3 regions of the Arthrobacter sp. K5 genome follow, and region 1 is predicted to be linked to each of the others. Evidence: riboswitches for the same ligand, from Rfam matches in the RefSeq annotation. Region 1 holds a riboswitch; each other region holds the start of a gene.
The links. Region 1 has a riboswitch for thiamine pyrophosphate ahead of thiD (bifunctional hydroxymethylpyrimidine kinase/phosphomethylpyrimidine kinase). Riboswitches for the same ligand answer to the same signal wherever they lie in the genome.

Region 1 (6,734 bases):
AACGTGGCTGGAGAGCGAACCACATTCGAACTCCAGTCCGGTGGCTTGTTCCCAAGACCGCCAATGAGCAGTGGTGCAGGCTTTGGAAAGAAGATCCAGCCTCCCACCTTCCATTGGACGGCACCTGGTTGTGGATGTCAGAAACAACGGGTTCCAGTAACAATCCCGCCGGCCTGTCAGGCCTGCCGCACCCCACTGCCGGTGCGAGCCTGCTGGTATCCAATTGACTTCTGTCAATGCCTGCGGGTTTTGACAATATGTGCCCCAATGGGTGCCGAATGTGGCGGTACGTCAGGGGCAGGAGTGTTGCCACATATGGATAATGACCAGGTTATAGCCGTGAATGTTGAACCGGCTGCCGCCGGCGAAGCCGCCGAGGCTCCCAAGAAAGCCACCAGGACACGGCGCAAGGCGCCGCCCAAGGCCACAGCAGCGGACGCGGAGTCCGCGGCCTCGCCTGACACTGCAGCGGCTGACACCGCAGCAGCTGATACCGCAGTGCCGGAGTCCGCTGTCGCCGAAAGCAGCGCCGAGGCCCCGGCCAAGACCCCGGTGCGCCGGACCCGCGCCCGGAAGAAGGCTGCCGAAGAGCCGTTGCCCGCGTTTGCGGAAGCCGCCGGGGCCGAAGTTGACGTGAAGGAAGCCGGCGAACAGGCAGCCGCCACGGAGCAGGCAGTCGAGGCTGCGGCCGCTCCGGCCGCCGAGGAACCTTCTGCCGAGTCAAAGCCTGTGCGCCGCCGCCGGGCAACAAAACCGAAAGCCGCGGAGCCGGCCGAAAGCCCCGTTGAGCCGGCGGAGTCTGCCGAGCCTGCCGCCGCCGCGACTGCCACTGAGACGGCGTCAACCGGACGGACGGAGGTGCCCGCCCCGGCTGCTGGCGCCCCTGCAGCCCAGGCAGCGCCGGCCGGAGCAGCCCCTGCCGTACAGGTGGCTGCACAGGAAGCCGGTGCCGAGGAAGAGCCCGAAGAAGAGGCTGCCGGGCAGTCGCCCCTGGGTTCGCTCTTCCTGGAGCCTGCCTCAGTTACATCGATCATCTTCCAGGCCCCTGACCTGAACACCGTCATCCGCCCTGCCGCTCCCGCCAAAGAGGACGTGGCAGCCGAGGAGGGCGAGGACGAGCTGGAGGACGAGGGCGGCCGCCGCCGGCGGCGCAGCCGCGGCCGCCGCGGCCGCAGCCGGACCGACCGCGAGCTTACCGACGGCGACGAGGGAACTGACGATTCTGACGAAGCCGGCGAAGACGAGGGGGCGCAGCCGGAAGACGGCGTGACGTCCCGCCGTCGCCGTCGCCGCCGCCGCGGTGACCAGGACCTGGAACTGACCGGCGGGGGAGACGACGATCCCCCCAACACGGTCACCCGCGTCCGTGCCCCGCGGACCATCAGCGAGGCGCCGGCGAGCAACCGCGTCACCAGCGTCAAGGGATCCACCCGCCTGGAGGCCAAGAAGCAGCGCCGCCGCGAATCGCGGGACACGGGCCGCCGCCGCACCGTGATTACCGAGGCCGAGTTCCTGGCCCGTCGGGAATCCGTGGACCGCCAGATGATCGTCCGCCAGCGCGACGACAGAATCCAGATCGGTGTCCTGGAGGACGGGGTCCTGGCTGAGCATTTCGTCTCCAAGACGCAGCAGGACTCCCTGATCGGCAACGTCTACCTGGGCAAGGTCCAGAACGTCCTGCCGTCCATGGAAGCCGCTTTCGTGGACATCGGACGCGGCCGCAACGCCGTGCTGTACGCCGGTGAGGTCAATTGGGACGCAGCCACCCTTGAAGGCAAGCAGCGCCGGATCGAAAACGCGCTGAAGTCCGGCGACTCCGTCCTGGTCCAGGTGACCAAGGACCCGGTGGGCCACAAGGGTGCACGGCTCACCAGCCAGATCTCCCTGCCCGGCCGGTATCTCGTGTATGTCCCCGGCGGGTCCATGACCGGCATCTCCCGCAAGCTGCCCGACGTCGAACGGAACCGCCTGAAGCGGATCCTCAAGGACCGCCTCCCCGAGGACGCGGGCGTCATTGTGCGGACGGCCGCTGAAGGCGCCTCCGAAGAGGAACTGACCCACGACATCAACCGTCTCCGTGCCCAGTGGGAGGGGATTGAGAGCCAGGCGAAGTCCACCAAGGTACTCGCCCCCGAACTGCTCTACGGTGAACCGGACCTGACCATCAAGGTTGTGCGGGACGTCTTCAACGAGGACTTCTCCAAGCTGATCGTGTCCGGCGACGAAGCGTGGGACACCATCGAGGCCTACGTCACCTACGTTGCTCCGGACCTGGTGGGCCGGCTCGAAAAGTGGACCAGGGACGAGGACATCTTCTCCGCCTGGCGCATTGACGAGCAGATCCACAAGGCACTGGACCGCAAGGTATTCCTGCCGTCCGGCGGCTCGCTGGTCATTGACCGGACCGAGGCCATGACCGTTGTTGACGTCAACACCGGCAAGTTCACCGGCAGCGGCGGCAATCTCGAAGAGACAGTCACCAAGAACAACCTGGAAGCAGCCGAGGAAGTTGTCCGCCAGCTGCGGCTGCGCGACATCGGCGGCATCATCGTCATCGACTTCATCGACATGGTGCTGGAATCCAACCGCGACCTTGTCCTGCGCCGACTGGTGGAATGCCTGGGCCGCGACCGGACAAAGCACCAGGTGGCCGAAGTGACCTCCCTGGGACTCGTGCAGATGACGCGCAAGCGCATGGGCACCGGCCTCCTGGAAGTCTTCGGCGAGCAGTGCGAGGCATGCGCCGGCCGGGGCGTCGTCACCCATGACGAGCCGGTGGAGCACCGCCGCGCCAACACCGTGGCCGCGGAGCACCACGTGCACCGCGCAGAGGTCCAGCCCCCTGCCCGGTCCGAGCGGAAGCGCCGCCGCGGCAAGGGTGGACAGCCGTCCTTCGAGACTGCCCCGGCTGCCCCTGCTGCCGTGCACCATCCGGAACCGTCGGAAGCAGAACGCCACGCCAAGGCTGAAGCGACCCGCGCTGCCCTTGCCAACATCGCGGCAGCAGCCCACGCCGCCCACTTGCACGAGGAAGCAGCGCACAGCGCCGCAGCGTCGGGTGAGGCCGCACGGCCGGCTGCACCCGCGGCCGCAGCACCGGAAAGCCCCGTGGTGCACCGCGCTCCGGAAACGGAGAGCGTCTCCGGACGGCCCGGTGCTGTGCTCACCTTCGGCGGCGAGAAAGTCATTCTTCCGTTTGTGGATCACAGCGAGGAGCCGGTTAAGGAAGAGCCGGCCCTGACGCTGCACCGCCTGGAGGAAGCCTTCGCGCACCTCGGTGCTCCGGCCGCCCCCGGCCCCGCTGAGGAGGAGCATGCTCCTGCCATGGCGCGGCCTGCCAGCCAGCAGCCGGAAGCCCAGCGCGCCGAAAGCGCCGCCGAGCCGTCGCGCAGCCGCCGTCCGCGCCGCAACCGCAGTGCCAGCCGCGCCCAGGGTGCAGCCAACGAGACATCCGTGGAACACCACGAGGTTGCTCCGGTGGCCGCTGCCGGGCACTCGCACGAGGCCAAGGCGCCGGAGACGGGCGATGCACAGGGAGCCCCCAAGGCGGCTCAGCAGCCCGCCAGCGAACCGATCATCCTGGGCGTCGGGGTACCCGCCTCAGAGCTCTAGGACCAGCGAACTCTGAGCTGACTCATGGAAGGTCCGGCACCGCGCCTGCGGTGCCGGACCTTTCTGGGTCAGGCGGATGTGGCACCGGCCAGTGCATGGGTCAATGTCCAGGCGGCGGGGCACAGACCGCGGAAGCCTGTCGCAAACGTCAAATTCCGTGTCCCGGCCCGGACGAACCGCTAGGCTGGGGGACTGACACGGGGTGCCGCGCACGGGCCGGCTGAGATCCAAACCCGTTGAACCTGTCCGGTTAGCACCGGCGAAGGGATGTCTTCCTTGTCATCAGCATCACTCCTGCCCGCACCCGCGGCTGCCGCCGGTTCCCTTCTGGAAACCGTGGCGCCGCCCGGCCGGACCTCCCGCGACGTTCCCCGGGTCCTTGCCATTGCGGGGTCGGATCCGTCCGGCGGCGCAGGCATACAGGCCGACCTGAAGAGTATTGCGGCCCACGGTGGCTACGGAATGGCCGCCATAACGGCCCTCACTGCCCAGAACACCACCGGCGTGCGCGGCGTGCACGTTCCGCCGGCAACCTTCCTGTCAGCGCAACTGGATGCCGTCAGCGACGACATCCAGGTGGACGCCGTGAAGATCGGCATGCTGGGCGATGCACAGGTGATTGCCGCCGTCCGCGGCTGGCTCGAAAAGGTGCGGCCCGGCGTCGTGGTTGTGGATCCGGTGATGGTGGCCACCAGCGGTGACCGCCTCCTGCAGGAGTCCGCGGAGGCAGCCCTCGGCGAACTGCTGCCGCTGGCGGACCTGATCACCCCCAACCTGCCCGAACTGGCCATGCTGCTCGGGGAACCGGAGGCCGCGGACTGGCCCGCCGCCCTTGACCAGGGCAGGCGGCTCGCGGCCCGGACCGGTGCCACGGTCCTTGTCAAAGGCGGTCACCTGAACGGCTCAACCTGCCCGGATGCCCTCGTGAACACGGCCGGGCTGCTGTCTGCTGAGGTGGTGGAGTTTGCGGGCGAACGGATTGGCACGCGGAACAGCCACGGCACCGGGTGCTCGCTCTCCTCGGCCATGGCCACGGCCCAGGCACGGCTGGGCGACTGGGAGGCGTCCCTGCGGGCGGTCAAGCCCTGGCTGGCCGGGGCGCTCCGTACCTCCGGGCAGCTGGAGGTCGGCGCAGGCAACGGACCGATCCACCACTTCCACCACCTGGCCCAGCCCGAACGGAAGGGCGGGTTCGCGGAACTGCTGCGCGCCGAGACCGTTGCCGACCTGGAAGCCATCTATGGCCTGGGCTTCATCCGTGGACTCGCCGAAGGCACCCTGGCGGAGCGGGAATTCGCGTACTACCTGGCCCAGGATGCCATTTACCTCAACGGCTACTCCCGTGTGCTGGCGCGGGCCAGCGCACTCGCGCCGACCGAGTCCGAGCAGCTGTTCTGGGCGCACTCAGCCCAGCAATGCCTGGAGGTTGAATCGGAACTGCACCGCAACTGGCTCAGCACGCGCTCCGTGCAGACGGAACTTGGCCCGGTCACGAAGGCGTATGTGGATCATCTGGTCGCAGCTTCGGCGGGCGGCAGTTACGCGGTGCTGGTCGCCGCCGTCCTGCCCTGCTTCTGGCTGTACGCCGAGGTGGGGGAGACCCTGCACGCCGAATATGTGGCCGCCGGGGCGCAGGCCGGGCACCCTTACGCCGAGTGGCTGCGGACCTACGCCGACGAGGAGTTCGCCGCCGCGACCCTGCGGGCCATCGAAATCGCCGACGACGCCGGCCGGGCCGCGTCGGCAGGGGAGCGTGAAGCGATGATCACCGCGTTCCGGCAGTCCTGCCGCTACGAGGTGGACTTCTTCGACGCGCCGAGCCGTCACAGCTGAGCGGAAACGGGCGCTGCGCCGGGTAAGATAGTCGCGCACGGCATCGGATGTCCGGAACAGCGCCCGTGTGGCGCCTATCACGGACAACCCGCCGGTGCCAGCCTCATTTGCGGCCGACGACGGAATTAGCGTATTCTAGATCTTCGGTGCTTACGCCAACACTTGGGTTATGACCCGGGATCGCCCAATCGGGCTTGTTCCTGGGATAGCTCACGGGTTCCCCCCGGGCAATCCACGGCGTTGAGGCACAGCGAGAGCCAGGCCAATTCATCGGACCCAGGTTCCGCACGCAAATTTAGTAATAGACGTCGAGAGAAGTGAGTGCCCAAGTGGTGTACGCGATTGTCCGCGCAGGCGGCCGCCAAGAGAAGGTTTCCGTTGGAGACTTCGTTACCCTGAACCGCGTCGCCGGTGGAGCTGGCAGCACCATTGAGCTGCCCGCGCTGCTCCTGGTAGACGGCGACAAGGTCACCTCCGCAGCTGCGGACCTGGCCAAGGTAACGGTTACGGCTGAGATCCTCCAGGACCTTCGTGGTCCGAAGATCGTCATCCAGAAGTTCAAGAACAAGACCGGTTACAAGAAGCGCCAGGGTCACCGTCAGGAACTGACCAAGGTCAAGATCACCGGTATCAAGTAACCACCGGTTACTGTTCAGGTTTTCAGCAGATTCCCCAGAATTTAAAGGCAGGCATTCCAAATGGCACATAAAAAAGGCGCGAGCTCCACTCGCAACGGTCGTGACTCCAACGCCCAGTACCTCGGCGTCAAGCGCTTCGGCGGCCAGGTAGTTTCCGCAGGCGAGATCATCGTTCGCCAGCGCGGCACCCACTTCCACCCCGGTGCAGGCGTTGGCCGCGGTGGCGACGACACACTGTTCGCACTGCAGGCAGGCGCTGTTGAATTCGGCACCCGCCGCGGCCGTCGGGTCGTGAACATCGTTGCCGCTGCAGCTGCAGAGTAACAACAGGATCTGAACCGGTGGAGCGGGCCATGATGGCCCGCTCCACTGTTCTTTTAACCGCACTACAATCAATTTGGACGTTCAAGACGGCCGAGTTAAGCAATAGAGGAGATTCACCGTGGCGAGCTTTGTAGACCGGGTAGTACTGCACGTATCTGGCGGTACCGGCGGCCACGGCTGCGTCTCCGTGCACCGTGAGAAGTTCAAGCCCCTGGGCGGACCCGACGGCGGCAACGGCGGCGACGGCGGCGACGTCATCCTGCGCGTCGACTCGCAGACCACCACGCTGCTCGACTACCACCACGCACCCCACCGGCACGCCACGAA
Region 2 (6,734 bases), 430 kb from region 1:
GCCGTGAAATTGTGCTGGAATCGGCTCAGGATGCTGACGCTGTGGCCAAAGTCGTGGCCGAGGCCATCGCCAAGGGCAGCGAGCTGCGCCTGAACGACGAGAAGGGCCGCCAGATCATCATCCCGGCCAACGTCCTGGGCTACGTCGAGATCGGCGCAGAGGAAGTGCGCCGGGTCGGCTTCGGCGCACTGTAGGCCGTCCAGTGCTGTCCCTCGTGATCGTGCTCCTGGTAACCGTTGCCGCCGGCTTCATCGTCTGGGCCAACGACCGGCGCCACACCAAGTACGGCATTCTCCTGCCGGCCGGCACCGCTGCGGTGGTGGGCATGCTGGCGTGGATCATCTGCATCTGGGCGGGGCTGGGCTACCAGCCGGGCCTCACCTGGCTGCCGTGGGTCCTTCCCATGGTGGCCGGGACGGCTGCCGCCCTGGCGGTGGCGGTCTACCTCGGCCGTGCCCGTGCCACACAGGACACCCAGCGGCTGACGGCAGCGCTGAAGATCTAGTTGCCCTCAGAGCCGGCAATGTCCGGCCCCTGGCCCTCCTCGGTGCACAGGCATAGCCGGTTCCCCTGGGCATCAGTGACCACCACCCAATTGGGTGCGTGGTCACTGTTTATTAAGGCCCCGGTGGCCGCCGTCTTCTCCAGGACGGATGCCGACTCGGCCTTTGAGCGGTGGACGTCCAGGTGCAGGCGGTTGTCGTTCGGCGTCGGGGTCTCCTGGAACCACACGCCCGGGCCGCGGCCGTACGGGTCCACGAGGTCCCCGAACCGGCCCTTCCGGTAACCGAGGGCGACGCGCCAGACCTCGGAGATCGCCGCCGCGTCGGCCGTGTCGATACCGATGTCCACCGACCGGTACAGGCCGGGCTGGGCCTCGGCGCCCGCCGCCGAGGCAGCCTCGCTGACGGAGGCCGCGGCCCGGGTGTCCCGTGTGGTTACCTCGCCGCCGACGTCGTGGGAACTGAACCGGATGAACACCCGGTTATAGCGCCAGTCCAGGTCCGGATGGTGGTCCATGTCCTCTGCCACACGCCCGACGGCGGCAATCAGCTCAAGCGCGGACGCCGCCGTCGGCGTTTTATAGACAGTGACCAGGCCGCCCAGCCTGTAGCGCCAGTCGGGAAGCCCTGCGAGCGCGTCGTCGATCTGGGCTCGGGTGAGAATGTCGTCTCTGGCGGCCACGGTGCACTCCTCGGAAGGACCTGTTGAGCCTGCCGCGCGCCGGGCCGGCAGAGGCGGCCGGACCTAGAGGAATTCCGCCCGGCCCTCCATGGCCGACGACGCCAGGGCATGCTCACGGCGCGGGATCCGCCCGGCCGCACGCGCCAGCCTACCGGCGTTGACGGCGTGTTTGAAGGCCTCGGCCATGAGTGCAGGGTTCTGCGCGCGGGTGACCGCGGTAGCCAGCAGCACGGCGTCGCAGCCCAGCTCCATGGCCAGTGCCGCGTCAGAGGCCGTGCCGATCCCCGCATCCAGGACCACCGGAACGGAGGCCCTCGACACGATCAGCTCGATGTTGTGCGGATTGAGGATACCCAGGCCCGTGCCGATCGGTGCCCCCAGCGGCATGACGGCCGAGGCTCCCAGGTTTTCGAGCCGGAGCGCCAGAACGGGGTCGTCGTTGGTGTAGGCGAAGACCTTGAAGCCGCGGTTGACCAACTGCTCGGTGGCGTCCACCAGCTCCACGGCGTCAGGCAGCAGCGTGTGCTCGTCAGCGATGACCTCGAGCTTGACCCAGTCGGTCTCCAGCGCCTCACGGGCCAACTCGGCCGTCATGACAGCCTCCCGGGCCGTGAAGCAGCCGGCAGTGTTGGGGAGCACGCGGATGTTGTGGTCCACCAGCAGCTGGAAGAGCGAGCCTGTTTCGGCCGGCGAATAGCGCCGCATCGCAACTGTGGTCAGCTGGGTGCCGGACGCGACCAGCGCTGAGCCGAGACCGTCCAGGCTCGGAGCGCCTCCGGTGCCCATGATGAGCCGCGAGGTCAGCTCCACCCCGTCAATGACAAGGCTGTCTGCTGTTCCAATCAGTGTTTCTGCCATCGTGCTCATCCTCCCTGGACTGCCGTGACTAGTTCGATCTCATCGCCCTCGGCGAGGGCGGTGCTGTGCCACTGGCTGCGCGGCACGACGGCTGCATTGCGCGCCACCGCCACACCCAGTCGCTGGCCGTCGGCGGCCTGCCCGTTGGCGGACAGGCGGCGTCCCGTGACCTGGCTGACGAGCGAGGTGACCGAGGCGCCCTCGCCTACTTCCTGTTCAATACCGTTCAGAGTGATGTTCATGCTGGTTCCTTGTTCGGGTCAAATGTGACGCAGGTCAATGTGAGAGTGCAGCGGACGCTCCCACCGGGTCCTCGAGCCCGGCGGAAAACCGGCCCGGCCGGAACGCGGCCCAGCGCGGATCCGCGATCCCGTCCATGAGCTGGCGGCAGATCGCTGCGGCCGCCGGGGTCAGCAGGACGCCGTGGCGGAAGAAGCCGGTGGCGATGATGAGGCCGGCTACGTCCGTCCCGGGCGCCTGCCCGCGGGCCGGCACCCGGCCAAGCAGCGGCGCGTTGTCCGGTGTTCCCGGCCGCGCCCGTGCGGTGGCTTCGAGCAGCTCGAGCTCGGCGACCGCCGGCAGCAGGACCTGCGCATCGCGCAGCAGCTGGTAGACACCGCCGGCGCTGGTGCCCGGCACCCCGTCCTCGCGCTGGGTGGCGCCAATCACCACCGTGCCGTCCTGGCGGGGCACGATGTAGACCGGAACGCCCCGCACCATGCCGCGGACCGTTGCGGTGAGCAGGGGCCGCAGGTGTGCGGGGACCCTGAGCCTGAGGATGTCTCCGTAGACCGGGCGCAGCGGCAGGTGCAGGCCTTCCGGGAGGTTCTGCAGCCGCGCCGCGGCCAGGCCGCTGGCCACCACGGTCTCGGCCGCCCTGACGGACCCGCCTCCGGCCAGCCGGACCCCGCAGACCCGCCCGCCGTCCCAGAGCAGGCCGGCGGCGTGCTCCCGCACCGCGTATCCCCCCGCCGCCGCAATCTCCTGGCCATGGCCGGCCAGCCCGTCGGCGATCGCCCGGACGAGCCTTCGCGGATCCACCTGGTGGTCCGCAGGGATATCCAGGGCGCAGGAGATCGCGGGGCTGATCAGCGGCTCCCGGGAACGTGCCTCGCGGATGGTCAGCGGTTCAACCTCCAGGCCGTGGGTCCGCTGCACGTCCCGCAGGTCCATCAGGGCGCGGCGGTCGGCGGGATCGGCACCCACGGCAAGTGTCGGCGTCGTCAGGTACCCGGCGTCCTCGCCGGCGGTGAGGGTGGCGGCAAACTCCGGCCATCCGGCGGAGGACTCCAGCATCAGTTCCAGGAGCCCTTCCTCCTGGTAATGCAGTTCGCTGACCGGAGCGAGCATCCCGGCCGCGGCCCAGCTTGCGCCGCTGCCGGGGGCTTCGTCGATGAGCACCACCGAGCGGCCGGAGCGCCGTGCCTCCCAGGCGATGCCGTGGCCCACCACACCGCCGCCGATGACGGCCACATCTGCCTCAAGACTCGTGGCGGCACATTCTTCGCCGTTTGTGCCAGGGTTCATGCATAATCCTTCCCTACGCCGGTACTAACCGGATCAGGTCAAGCGGTCGGCTCTGACGCCCTCTCAGCCCTGCGCCTTTTATGACAGCAGTAACGGCTCCCGCGGTACCTGCCCAGTTTAGAGGAACTAAGGTGGTTGCCATGACCCAGCACTCTGCCCACACCGCCGCCCGCCTGTACCTCTGCACCGACGCCCGCAAGGACCGCGGGGACTTCGCGGACTTCGTGGACGCGGCGTTTGCCGGCGGCGTGGACATCATCCAGCTGCGGGACAAGAGCATCGAGGCGGCCGAGGAACTCGAGCTGCTGGAAGTCGTCCACGCCGCCGCCCGCAGGCACGGCCGGCTGTGGGCGGTGAACGACCGCGCCGACATCGCGTCCATCGCCGGTGCACCGGTCTTCCACATCGGCCAGAAGGACCTGCCGCTCCGCGCCGCCCGGAAGCTGCTGCACGATGCCACCGTGATCGGACTGTCCACCCACAGCACGGATCAGGTGGATGCCGCCATCGGCGCCGCCCACGGTCGCAGCGGCCTGGACTATTTCTGTGTGGGCCCGCTCTGGGCCACGCCCACGAAGCCTGGGCGCGCCGCCGTCGGGCTCGACCTTGTGCGCTACGCGGCGGAGGCTGTCCGCACCGCGAACGAGGAACGGGTCGGCGGCCTGCTGCTGCCCTGGTTCGCGATCGGCGGGATCGACCGCACGAACGTGGAGCAGGTCCTGGCGGCCGGAGCCAGCCGGATCGTCGTCGTCCGCGCCATCACCGATGCGGCAGACCCGACAGCCGCCGCCGCGGAACTGCTCGACGCCCTCGACGCAACGGCGCCGGCGGCCATCTCCTAGCTATCCGCTCAGTCCCAGCTGCACCATCCGCCGGGAATGGTTGTCCGCGACTTCGGCGGTGATGCCCCGCATCAGCTCCCGTGCGGTGGCGTCCGTGGCGCCGGGCTCCGCCTCGACGAACAGCTCGCCAAGAAAGGCGTGCTCGTGGCCCACGCGCTGGGCCTGCGTGACTGCTTCACCCAGGAGGCGGCGGCCCCACAGCGCGAGCCTGGACGCGAGCCGGGGGTCGTCCGCCAGCGCTCCCTTGAGCCGCTCCCGGAGGACGCCCGTGGCTTCTTCCGACGACTGGATCTGCTGGATGAGCTCGCGCGTTCCGGGATCCACGAACCGGGCCACCGCGCGGTAGAAATCGGCGGACACAGTGTCCACCACATAGGCCTTCATCAGGGATTCGTACCAGTCCGCCGGACGGGTACGTTCGTGGAAGTGGTCCACGGCCGACTGGAACGGCAGCATCGCATTTTCGACGTCGACGCCCATCTCAGCCAGCTTGGCGCTCACCAGTTCGTAGTGCTCGAATTCAATGACCGCAATCCTGCCGATCACGGCCCGGTCATGCAGCGTGGGTGAGTAGCGGGCGTCGGAGGAGAGCCGTTCGAACGCGGACAATTCGCCATACGCCATCACGCCGAAAAGGTCTGCGACGAAACGGTCGTAGCGAGCGGTGTCAGCCGAGGATGTGCCCATAATCCAAGACTAACGGCGCAATTCGGGCTAACCTGATTTTCGTGTCACATCATCGTCTGTCGCCCAGCGTCCACGAGCAGACCAACGCGCTCGCGAACGCCCTGAGCGCACTGCGGACGGAGCTGGAGCTACCGGGGGACTTCCCCGAGGACGTTCTCAAGGAAGCCGAAGCCGCCGTGGCGGACCGGCAGTTTCCGGACCTGGACCTGACCGGGGTGGAATTCCTGACCATCGATCCGCCGTCGTCCACCGATCTGGACCAGGCACTGTTCATCGAACGCCGCGGCGAGGGCTACCGGATCCTCTACGCCATTGCCGACGTACCGTCCTTCGTGCGGCCGGGCGGCGCGCTCGATGCCGAGACCCGCCGCCGCGGGCAGACTTTCTACGCGCCGGACGGCCGGATACCGCTGCATCCCGAGGTGATCAGCGAGAACGCCGGCAGCCTGCTGGCCGGACAGCTGTGCTCCGCCTTCGTCTGGGACTTCGAGCTCGACGCCGCCGCCGAGGTGGTGTCCGTGGTGGTGCGCCGGGCCACCGTGCGCAGCCGAGCCAAGCTCAACTACAGGGGCGTCCAGGCGGACCTGGATGCCGGAACCGCCCCTCCCATGCTGCAGCTGTTGCGCGAGGTGGGGCGCAAGCGCGTGGACCTGGAGCGGGCCCGCGGCGGGGCCAGCCTGAACATGCCGGAACAGGAGATTGTTCAGCTTCCCGACGGCGGCTACCGGATCGTGGCGGTCCCCCAGCTTCCGGTGGAGGACTGGAACGCCCAGATTTCGCTCATGACCGGGATGGCCGCCGCTTCGCTGATGCTCAATGGCAAGGTGGGGATCCTGCGCACCATGCCGGCCCCGGATGAACGCTCGCTCAGCCACTTCAAGCGCCAGACAGCCGCGCTGGGCAAACCCTGGGACGGGCAGGAAAGCTACGGCGAGTACCTGCGCACCCTCGACCCCACCGACCACCGGCAACTGGCCATCCTCCATTCGGCCGGCATGCTCTTCCGCGGCGCCGCGTACACGCATTTCGACGGAACCGTCCCGGAGGTCGCCGTCCAGTCAGCCATCGGCACGGCGTACGCCCACACCACCGCGCCGCTGCGCCGGCTCGTGGACCGGTTTGTCCTGGTCATCTGCGAGGCACTGAGCAACAACCAGCCCGTGCCTGCCTGGGCCCGGGAGGCGCTCCCCTCGCTGCCCGAAATCATGGCGTACTCGGACCAGCTGGCGGCGAGGATGGAACGCCTTGCCCTGGACACCGTCGAAGCCGCGCTGCTGATCAACCACATCGGACAGGAGTTCGATGCCGTGGTGATCTCCGGGTCAAAGCCCGCCAAAAACGGGAAAGGGAACGGGAACGGCGCCGGAAATGGGAACGGCAACAACGGTAAAGGCCTCAACGGCAAGGGAACCAACGGGTCCGGCCCCTCTGGCGTGGTCCAGATCGCCGAACCGGCGGTGACGGCCAGGTGTGCGGGCGAAATGGAGCCCGGCACCAGGGTCCGCGTCCGGCTCATCTCCTCGGACATCGCCACCAGGGAGGTCCACCTCGAGCTCGTCGGCTGATCCGCTCCTGCGCCGACGCGGGCCCCTGCCGCGGCGTGAGTCAAGGAAAACACGGGTTTGCCAGTAGACT
Region 3 (6,734 bases), 1.7 Mb from region 1:
GAGGCGCTGCCGTCCAGCTGGACTGTTCCGCCGCGCGTGACCGTGGTCGAAGCGGCGGTGGCTACCGCCGTCGTCGGCTGCGTTTCGCCGGGGACGGACCCGCTGCCGGTGTCGACGACGGGGCCGGGATCCGGGGCGGGAGTGACCGGGTCCAGCCCGACCGGAGTTGCCGAACCGCCGGTGACGGTCACGGGCAGGGACGCGGAGCCGCCGGCTGCGGTTTTCACCGTGACGGTGGCCGGGGGAGCCTTCACCGGGAACGACTTTTCGGCTGCTGTTCCGGCCGCCGGCTCATCCAGTGTGCCCAGACCGGTGACGGTCAGCGGGTAGCCAACGGAGGAGAGGGCACCGACGGTCAGGTTCGTGCCGTCATAGACAGCCTTGGTGATCAGGATGCCGCTGGGCTTGGTGACGCTGATCTGGCTGCTGCTGGCGGGCTTGTCGCCGATGTTGGTGACCTTCACCGTGGCCGGCGCGGTCCCGGTGAACTGGACCCGGGCGTAATACCTGCCCGTGTCGGGGTCACTGAGCATGGGGGTGGTTTCGAAAACCCCGGCCTGCCCGTCCACCTGGAGCTGGGCGCCGTTCCCGCTGCTGGCGAACACATCGATCATGGTGCTGTTCAGGACGGCGCTGTCGCCGTTGACTCCCTGATTGGTGGAGATCTTGCCCTGGACGGTGAACTGGTCCGTTTCCAGGGCCAGGCCGCCGCCGTTCACCGAGAACTTGTTGTAACCGAACGGGCTGCCGGTAACGGTGTGGTCCTGGCCCGGGTCTCCGAGGTAGCCTTCGGGCGCTGCCGGGGCGGCGGCCGGATCCCACTTCAGGAACGGGCCGATGTTGCTCTTCAGGGCCGTGGAGAAGTTGCCGACGGCGGGTGAAATGTCCTCGACGAGCTTGCCGTCGCCGGCGCCGTCGGTGTCGATGGTGATGGTGCCGTAGGGGTGCTGGAACGTCAGGGTGGCGTTGGCCGGTCCGCCCTTGACGACGATGCGCTGCCGCCCGAACACCACCTGGTCGCCTTCGGTGACCGTGTTGGCGAACGCTGCCTCCAGACCGAGGACCAGGACGGCGCGGCCTCCACCGGGAAGGGCCAGTTCCGAGCCGGCGAGCATGTAGAACGCCTCTTCCGGGAAGTTGTCCGGGAACGAAATGGGGGCGGTCTCGTCCGGGATGTCTCCGGGCAGGAAGCCGCAAAGCGGGTTTTCCGCGTCAAGGCAGAGCTCGACGCGGGTTTTGTTGCTGTCCTCGTACCAGGACGGGAAGCCATACTCGGTGTTGACGGGCCCGACGGCGGTCAGTCCGCCAGGGTTCTTCACCGTCACCTGTGTGGCGGCAAGCGATGTGCCGGCGCCGGTCGCGGCGAGCAGCACGGCCGTCGCGACAGCGATTCCGCGGCGGCGGGATGGGCGCGGGGCCCGATGTCGTGGGGTCAGGCGCTGGGCCGACAGGAAAGGTGGGATGGATACCATTTTTGTCTCCTCGAAAAGACGCTGATGGCATCCACCTAATGCGGCGTGGGTTGGAAAAACGTTCGGGTACGAGGTTGCAAAAACCTTGGAATCTAAGGTTTTTGGCGGCGGCGTGGGGGGACCCGTGGTGCTCCTGCCAAGGCCTTGCCAGCGCCGCCGCGGGCCGTGCCGGGGCTTGATGCCGGCGGCTGCGGGGGCACGTGACCGGCTGCCGCCGCAGGACGTGACCGGACCCGGCACCGCGGGTCTGCGGTGCCGGGTCCGGCTGTTGTGAGCCCGGCCGAGGTCATCAGCACTGCCGGGTTCAGAACATGTATAGATTGGCGTGCCGGGCTTGGAGAAACCCGGCAGGATGCCGAACCGGCCGGACCAGGCTCACCCTATGTTGGGGGGCTAAAGGGCCGGGACGATGTCCTGGCGCTGGACGATGTCCTGCGCTGGGAGATGCCTGGGTCTTGGCGAAGCTTGCCGCTAGACGATGTCCTGGGTCTTGGCGAAGCGGGTGATGGCCCGCTGGGTGCCACGGTTGGCCAGCACCTGGATCACCGCGCTCACGGAAGCGGAGACGAGGGCGAACGTCAGGGCTGTGCGCAGCGTGGTGGGGACGTCGTCCTTGTCACCCTTGGGGGGCTTCCGGCCCGTGACCTTTTCCCAGATGGTATCGACGGCCTTGGTGCCGGCGAACCCTGCCAGCAGGCTGATGCCGGTGCCAAGCAGCTTGATGAAGAAACTCATTGCGGAACTCCTCGCGTGATGAACACTGGTCTTTTCCTACCCTATCCGCATGAGGCGCTAGCCTAGCCGCATGGACCGGTGGATTTCCCGCAACGCCTGCACCACAAGGTCGTGGTCCGCCTTCTGCGGCAGCCCGGACACCGTGACCACGGCCACCGCTCCCACGTCCCGCACATAGATCGGGAAGGCTCCGCCGTGGGCAGCGTAGGTGGACTGGTCGAACCAGGCGTTGTCCTCGATCCGTCCCCCGCCGGCCCTGCCGCGCAGGCCTACCAGCAGTGAGGGCTCCTCATAGCGCACGGCAGTCCGCTGCTTGGCCCGCACCCAGCCCTCGTTGTCCGGAGTGGCTCCCTCGAGCGCAACGTGGAAGAGGACCTGTTCGCCTTTGGTGATGTCGATGGCAATGGGCAGGTTGTCCTCCTTGCCGCGTTCCACCAGTTCCAGGCCCAGCGCCAGTGCATCGTCCTTGCTGAACCTCGGGAACTGCAGTTCGGCGATTTCACCCTCGATCTGACCGATCAGGGCTTCCAGGGATCCCGCCGGCTGTTCCTCGGAGGCATCGGGGTCAAAGGCGGGCAGGGCAGTGCTGCCGGAGTCCTGTAGCGTCATGGCCCCAATGTACTCCGGACAGCTGTCCCGACGGCGCAGGAAAACTCCGGCATTGTGACAACGGCCCCGGGATTCCGGGACCTCCGAGGTGTAAACTGGACCGGCCCACAAGGGCAGATTTATCACGACAGGGGAGCGCCGCCGTCGGGATGCAAAGGCAACTGCCAGCGCAACCGCGGATGGGCGCTGAGAGTGCGGACCGCCGCAGACCCTCGAACCTGATCCGGCTAGTACCGGCGTAAGGGAGTCGAGTTCTCAAAGTGCCCGGCAGCAGGTGGCCCAGCCACCGGCAGCCGGGGGAACGCTTTCCCCTCCTGTTCCTCAGGAGGACCATCATGACAACTGCAGCAATCAAGAAAACCAGCTACAACTGGCGCGTGGCCGACATCGTCGTGGCAGCACTTATCGCCGTTGCCGGCGGCGTGATCTTCTGGGCCTGGTCCCAGGGGGCCAACCTCATCTCCACCCCCATCAACGCCGTCTACCCGCCGCTGACCGGCCTGTACGCCGGCGGCTGGATGATTCCGGCGGTCCTGGGCATGCTCATTATCCGCAAGCCCGGCGCGGCCCTGTTCTGCGAAACGGTGGCAGCCACGGGTGAACTTCTCATGGGCTCGCAGTACGGCACCACGGTGCTGATCTCCGGCGTCCTGCAGGGCCTGGGCGCGGAGCTCGTGTTCGCCGCCCTGGTGTACCGGAAGTTCAACCTCCCCGCATCGCTGCTGGCAGGCGCCGGTGCCGGGCTGTTCTGCGGCCTCAACGACTCCTTCGCACCGTGGGGCTGGAACATCGCCTACGCCGCAGGCGACAAGTTCGCGTACATCGTGTTCTGCGCCATCTCTGGCGCAGTCATCGCCGGTGCCCTGTCCTGGATCGCCACCCGGGGCCTGGCCAGGACCGGCGTGCTGAGCTCCTTCGCCTCCCGCAAGGCAGCCACGGAGCCCGTCTTCTCCTAATGCCCGGACAACACGACGGCGCGGTCCGCCCCGCCGCGGTACACGCCCGCGGGTGGGGCTGGCGCCACGCCGGCCGCACCAAACCTGCCGTCCACGCCCTGGACCTGGACATCCGCCCCGGCGAACGCGTCCTGCTGCTGGGCCCTTCCGGGGCAGGCAAGTCCACGCTGCTCCACGCCCTGGCCGGGGTGCTGGGGGACAGCGACGCGGGCAGCAGTACCGTGCACGGGACCCTGGACGCCGGGACCCTTGACACCGGGGCAGCGGACCGCGACGACCCGGATGAGAGCGGCGAGTTGCTCATCGACGGTGCGCCGCCGCGCGCGCAACGGGGCCGTGCCGGACTCATGCAGCAGGACCCGGAAACCCAGGTGGTGCTCTCCCGCCTGGGCGACGACGTCGCCTTCGGCGCCGAGAACCTCTCCGTGCCCCGCGACGAGATCTGGCGCCGCGTGCACGAGGCGCTGGACGACGTCGGACTGTCGCACCTGCCGCTGAACCACCCGACGTCGGCCCTGTCCGGCGGCCAGAAGCAGCGCCTGGCGCTCGCCGGCATACTGGCGATGCGTCCGGGACTCATTCTGCTGGACGAGCCGACCGCGAACCTCGACCCGGTCGGCGTCCTGGAGGTCCGGGACGCCGTGGGCCGCTGCCTCGACAAGACCGGGGCCACCCTGGTGGTGGTGGAGCACCGGGTCGCGGCCTGGAAAGATCTGGTGGACCGCATCGTGGTCATGCAGCCGGGGTCCGCAGCGAACGGTGCGGTGCTGATCGACGGGACGCCGGACGAGGTCCTCGAGCAGGCCCGCGGGATGCTTACCGCCGCCGGCGTCTGGGTCCCGGGCTACGTCCCCGAAACCCGGCGCCGCCTGGCTGTCCCCGGCATTGACGGCGGCCAGCTGCTGCTCGCCGCCGAAAAGCTCGCGGTGTCGCGGGAACGGCCCCGGCGCCGCGGCTTCCGCTCCGTACCGCCCGAGCCCGTACTGCGGGACGTCACGGCGCAGGTCCGGGCGGGGGAGGCGCTGACCGTCACGGGTCCCAACGGCGCCGGCAAGTCCACCTTTGCGCTGACGCTCGCCGGGCTGCTGCCTCCGGTGGACGGCAAGGTCTCCGCGACCGTTGAGTTGAGTGGCGGAGCAGGAATTGACCCTTTCAAGTGGAGGGCCGAGCAGCTGATCGCCCGGATCGGCACGGTGTTCCAGGAACCCGAGCACCAGTTCGTCACCGGCCGCGTCCTGGACGAGCTGCAGTTCGGGCCGCGCCATCTGGGCCACGGCGAGGACCGCGTTGACGAGCTGCTGGAGCGCCTTCGCCTCACGCATCTCGTGGACGCCAACCCGTACACGCTGTCCGGCGGGGAGAAACGCCGGCTGTCCGTGGCCACTGTCCTGGCCGCCCACCCGCAGGTGCTGGTCCTGGACGAGCCAACCTTCGGCCAGGATGCCAACACCTGGGCGGAGCTTGCCTCGTTCCTTTCTGAGCTGCTCGACGCCGGCACGGCGGTCGTGTCCGTCACGCACGACGAGGAGTTCACGCATGTGCTCGGCGGCACCGAGCTGCGGCTGGGCTCCGGCGGACGGCCCGAGCCGCGACCCGTGGAGCCCGGGCTCATTGTGCCCACTTCAGAAGCCGAACCAACGTCAGAACAGGCTGCGACATGAGGGAAGCACTGACACTCACCGGAAACCGGGCAGTGCTGACACGCGCCAATCCACTGGCCAAATTCGCCGCGGTCTTCCTGATCACCCTGGTGCTGGCGCTGTCCATCGACTGGATGTCCGCCTCGGTGGCGCTCGCGTGCGAGCTGCTGGTCTTTCCGCTGGCCGGGTTGACGTTTTCGCTGCTGTGGCAGCGCGGGTGGCCGCTGATCCTGGCTGCCGCTGTGGGCGGCTGGAGCACCTCCATCCTGGCGCCGGACAGCGGAAGGATACTGCTCGACGTCGGACTTTGGTCCATGAGCGAAGGTTCCCTTCAGCTGGGGCTGGGTTTTCTGCTGCGGGGCCTGGCCATCGCCCTGCCTGCGGTGCTGCTGATGAGCTGCACCGATCCCACGGACCTGGCGGACGCCCTCGCCCAGAAGGCGCGGCTTCCGCATCGTTTTGTGTTGGGGACCCTGGCCGCGATGCGGCTGGTCGGGCTGATGGCCGAGGAATGGCAGACCATCGGCATGGCCCGGCGCGCCCGCGGCGTCGGATCGCGCGGCAACCCGTGGCAGCGGATGCGGGCCACCCTCGGGCAGAGCTTCGGTCTCCTGGTCCAGGCCATCCGACGCGCCACCCGGCTTGCCGTGACCATGGAGGCCCGCGGATTCGGCGGGGCCAGCCGGACCTGGGCTCGCGTGTCCACCTTCAGTGTGCTGGACGTCTGGGTGGTGCTCGGCGGAGTGCTGATTGCCGTCGGTGCGGTGGCTGCCGCGCTGTGGGCCGGTACGTGGAACATGGTGTGGCTTGAGGGCTCCTAGCCCGCAGGCCGCGCCATCCGGACCTCGGGCAGCCCTTCCCAATCCTCGATCGTGTCCCTGGCGCCGGTGAAGTCGAAGCCGTTGCGCCGGTAGAAGGCCTGGGCGCGCGGGTTGTCCTCGGCCACCCACAGCGCGGCCGTTTCCTTCCCGATCGCGGCATCGAGCAGTTCCTGGCCCAGGCCCCTGCCATGGTGGGAGGCGAGGAGATAGATGCCCCAGAGTTCGGTCTGCTCCCGCACCCCGTCCTCGGGCGGAAACGAACCGGCAAACCCCACCAGCGTCCCGCCGTCGACCGCTACGTAATGGCGGCCCGCGTGCGGTCCGGCCAGGAGTTGCCGCCACATGGCCAGCCGCCCTTCCACGCCCTGCCTGGCCATAAAGCCCGGTGAAAGCAGGTGGGCATACGTTTCGCGCCAGCATTCCAGGTGGAGCCGAGCCAGGGCCTCAGCGTCTTCGGGTCCGGCCTGGCGGACACGGCAGGTGTGATTCATGCCGCCGAGT

Region 2: linked by a shared signal. The riboswitch ahead of thiO (glycine oxidase ThiO) and the one ahead of thiD (bifunctional hydroxymethylpyrimidine kinase/phosphomethylpyrimidine kinase) in region 1 are both predicted to bind thiamine pyrophosphate.
Region 3: linked by a shared signal. The riboswitch ahead of ABRP34_RS12330 (ECF transporter S component) and the one ahead of thiD (bifunctional hydroxymethylpyrimidine kinase/phosphomethylpyrimidine kinase) in region 1 are both predicted to bind thiamine pyrophosphate.

What each region holds. Positions count from the first base shown of each region.
Region 1 covers NZ_CP159279.1:1,038,361-1,045,094, reverse strand. Annotated here, with positions in the region: gene ABRP34_RS04590 (Rne/Rng family ribonuclease) at 316-3,612, shown strand; TPP riboswitch at 3,801-3,897, shown strand; gene thiD (bifunctional hydroxymethylpyrimidine kinase/phosphomethylpyrimidine kinase) at 3,880-5,445, shown strand; gene rplU (50S ribosomal protein L21) at 5,775-6,083, shown strand; gene rpmA (50S ribosomal protein L27) at 6,144-6,407, shown strand; gene obgE (GTPase ObgE) at 6,526-6,734, shown strand, end outside.
Region 2 covers NZ_CP159279.1:1,471,228-1,477,961, forward strand. Annotated here, with positions in the region: gene ABRP34_RS06535 (DUF3107 domain-containing protein) at 1-194, shown strand, start outside; gene ABRP34_RS06540 (hypothetical protein) at 203-505, shown strand; gene ABRP34_RS06545 (4a-hydroxytetrahydrobiopterin dehydratase) at 502-1,185, opposite strand; gene ABRP34_RS06550 (thiazole synthase) at 1,249-2,043, opposite strand; gene thiS (sulfur carrier protein ThiS) at 2,049-2,285, opposite strand; gene thiO (glycine oxidase ThiO) at 2,320-3,570, opposite strand; TPP riboswitch at 3,564-3,683, opposite strand; gene thiE (thiamine phosphate synthase) at 3,711-4,412, shown strand; gene ABRP34_RS06570 (ferritin-like fold-containing protein) at 4,413-5,099, opposite strand; gene ABRP34_RS06575 (RNB domain-containing ribonuclease) at 5,141-6,664, shown strand.
Region 3 covers NZ_CP159279.1:2,716,715-2,723,448, reverse strand. Annotated here, with positions in the region: gene ABRP34_RS12345 (hypothetical protein) at 1-1,472, opposite strand, end outside; gene ABRP34_RS12340 (DUF4235 domain-containing protein) at 1,944-2,207, opposite strand; gene ABRP34_RS12335 (heme-degrading domain-containing protein) at 2,265-2,816, opposite strand; TPP riboswitch at 2,936-3,079, shown strand; gene ABRP34_RS12330 (ECF transporter S component) at 3,152-3,772, shown strand; gene ABRP34_RS12325 (ABC transporter ATP-binding protein) at 3,772-5,433, shown strand; gene ABRP34_RS12320 (energy-coupling factor transporter transmembrane component T) at 5,430-6,233, shown strand; gene ABRP34_RS12315 (GNAT family N-acetyltransferase) at 6,230-6,724, opposite strand.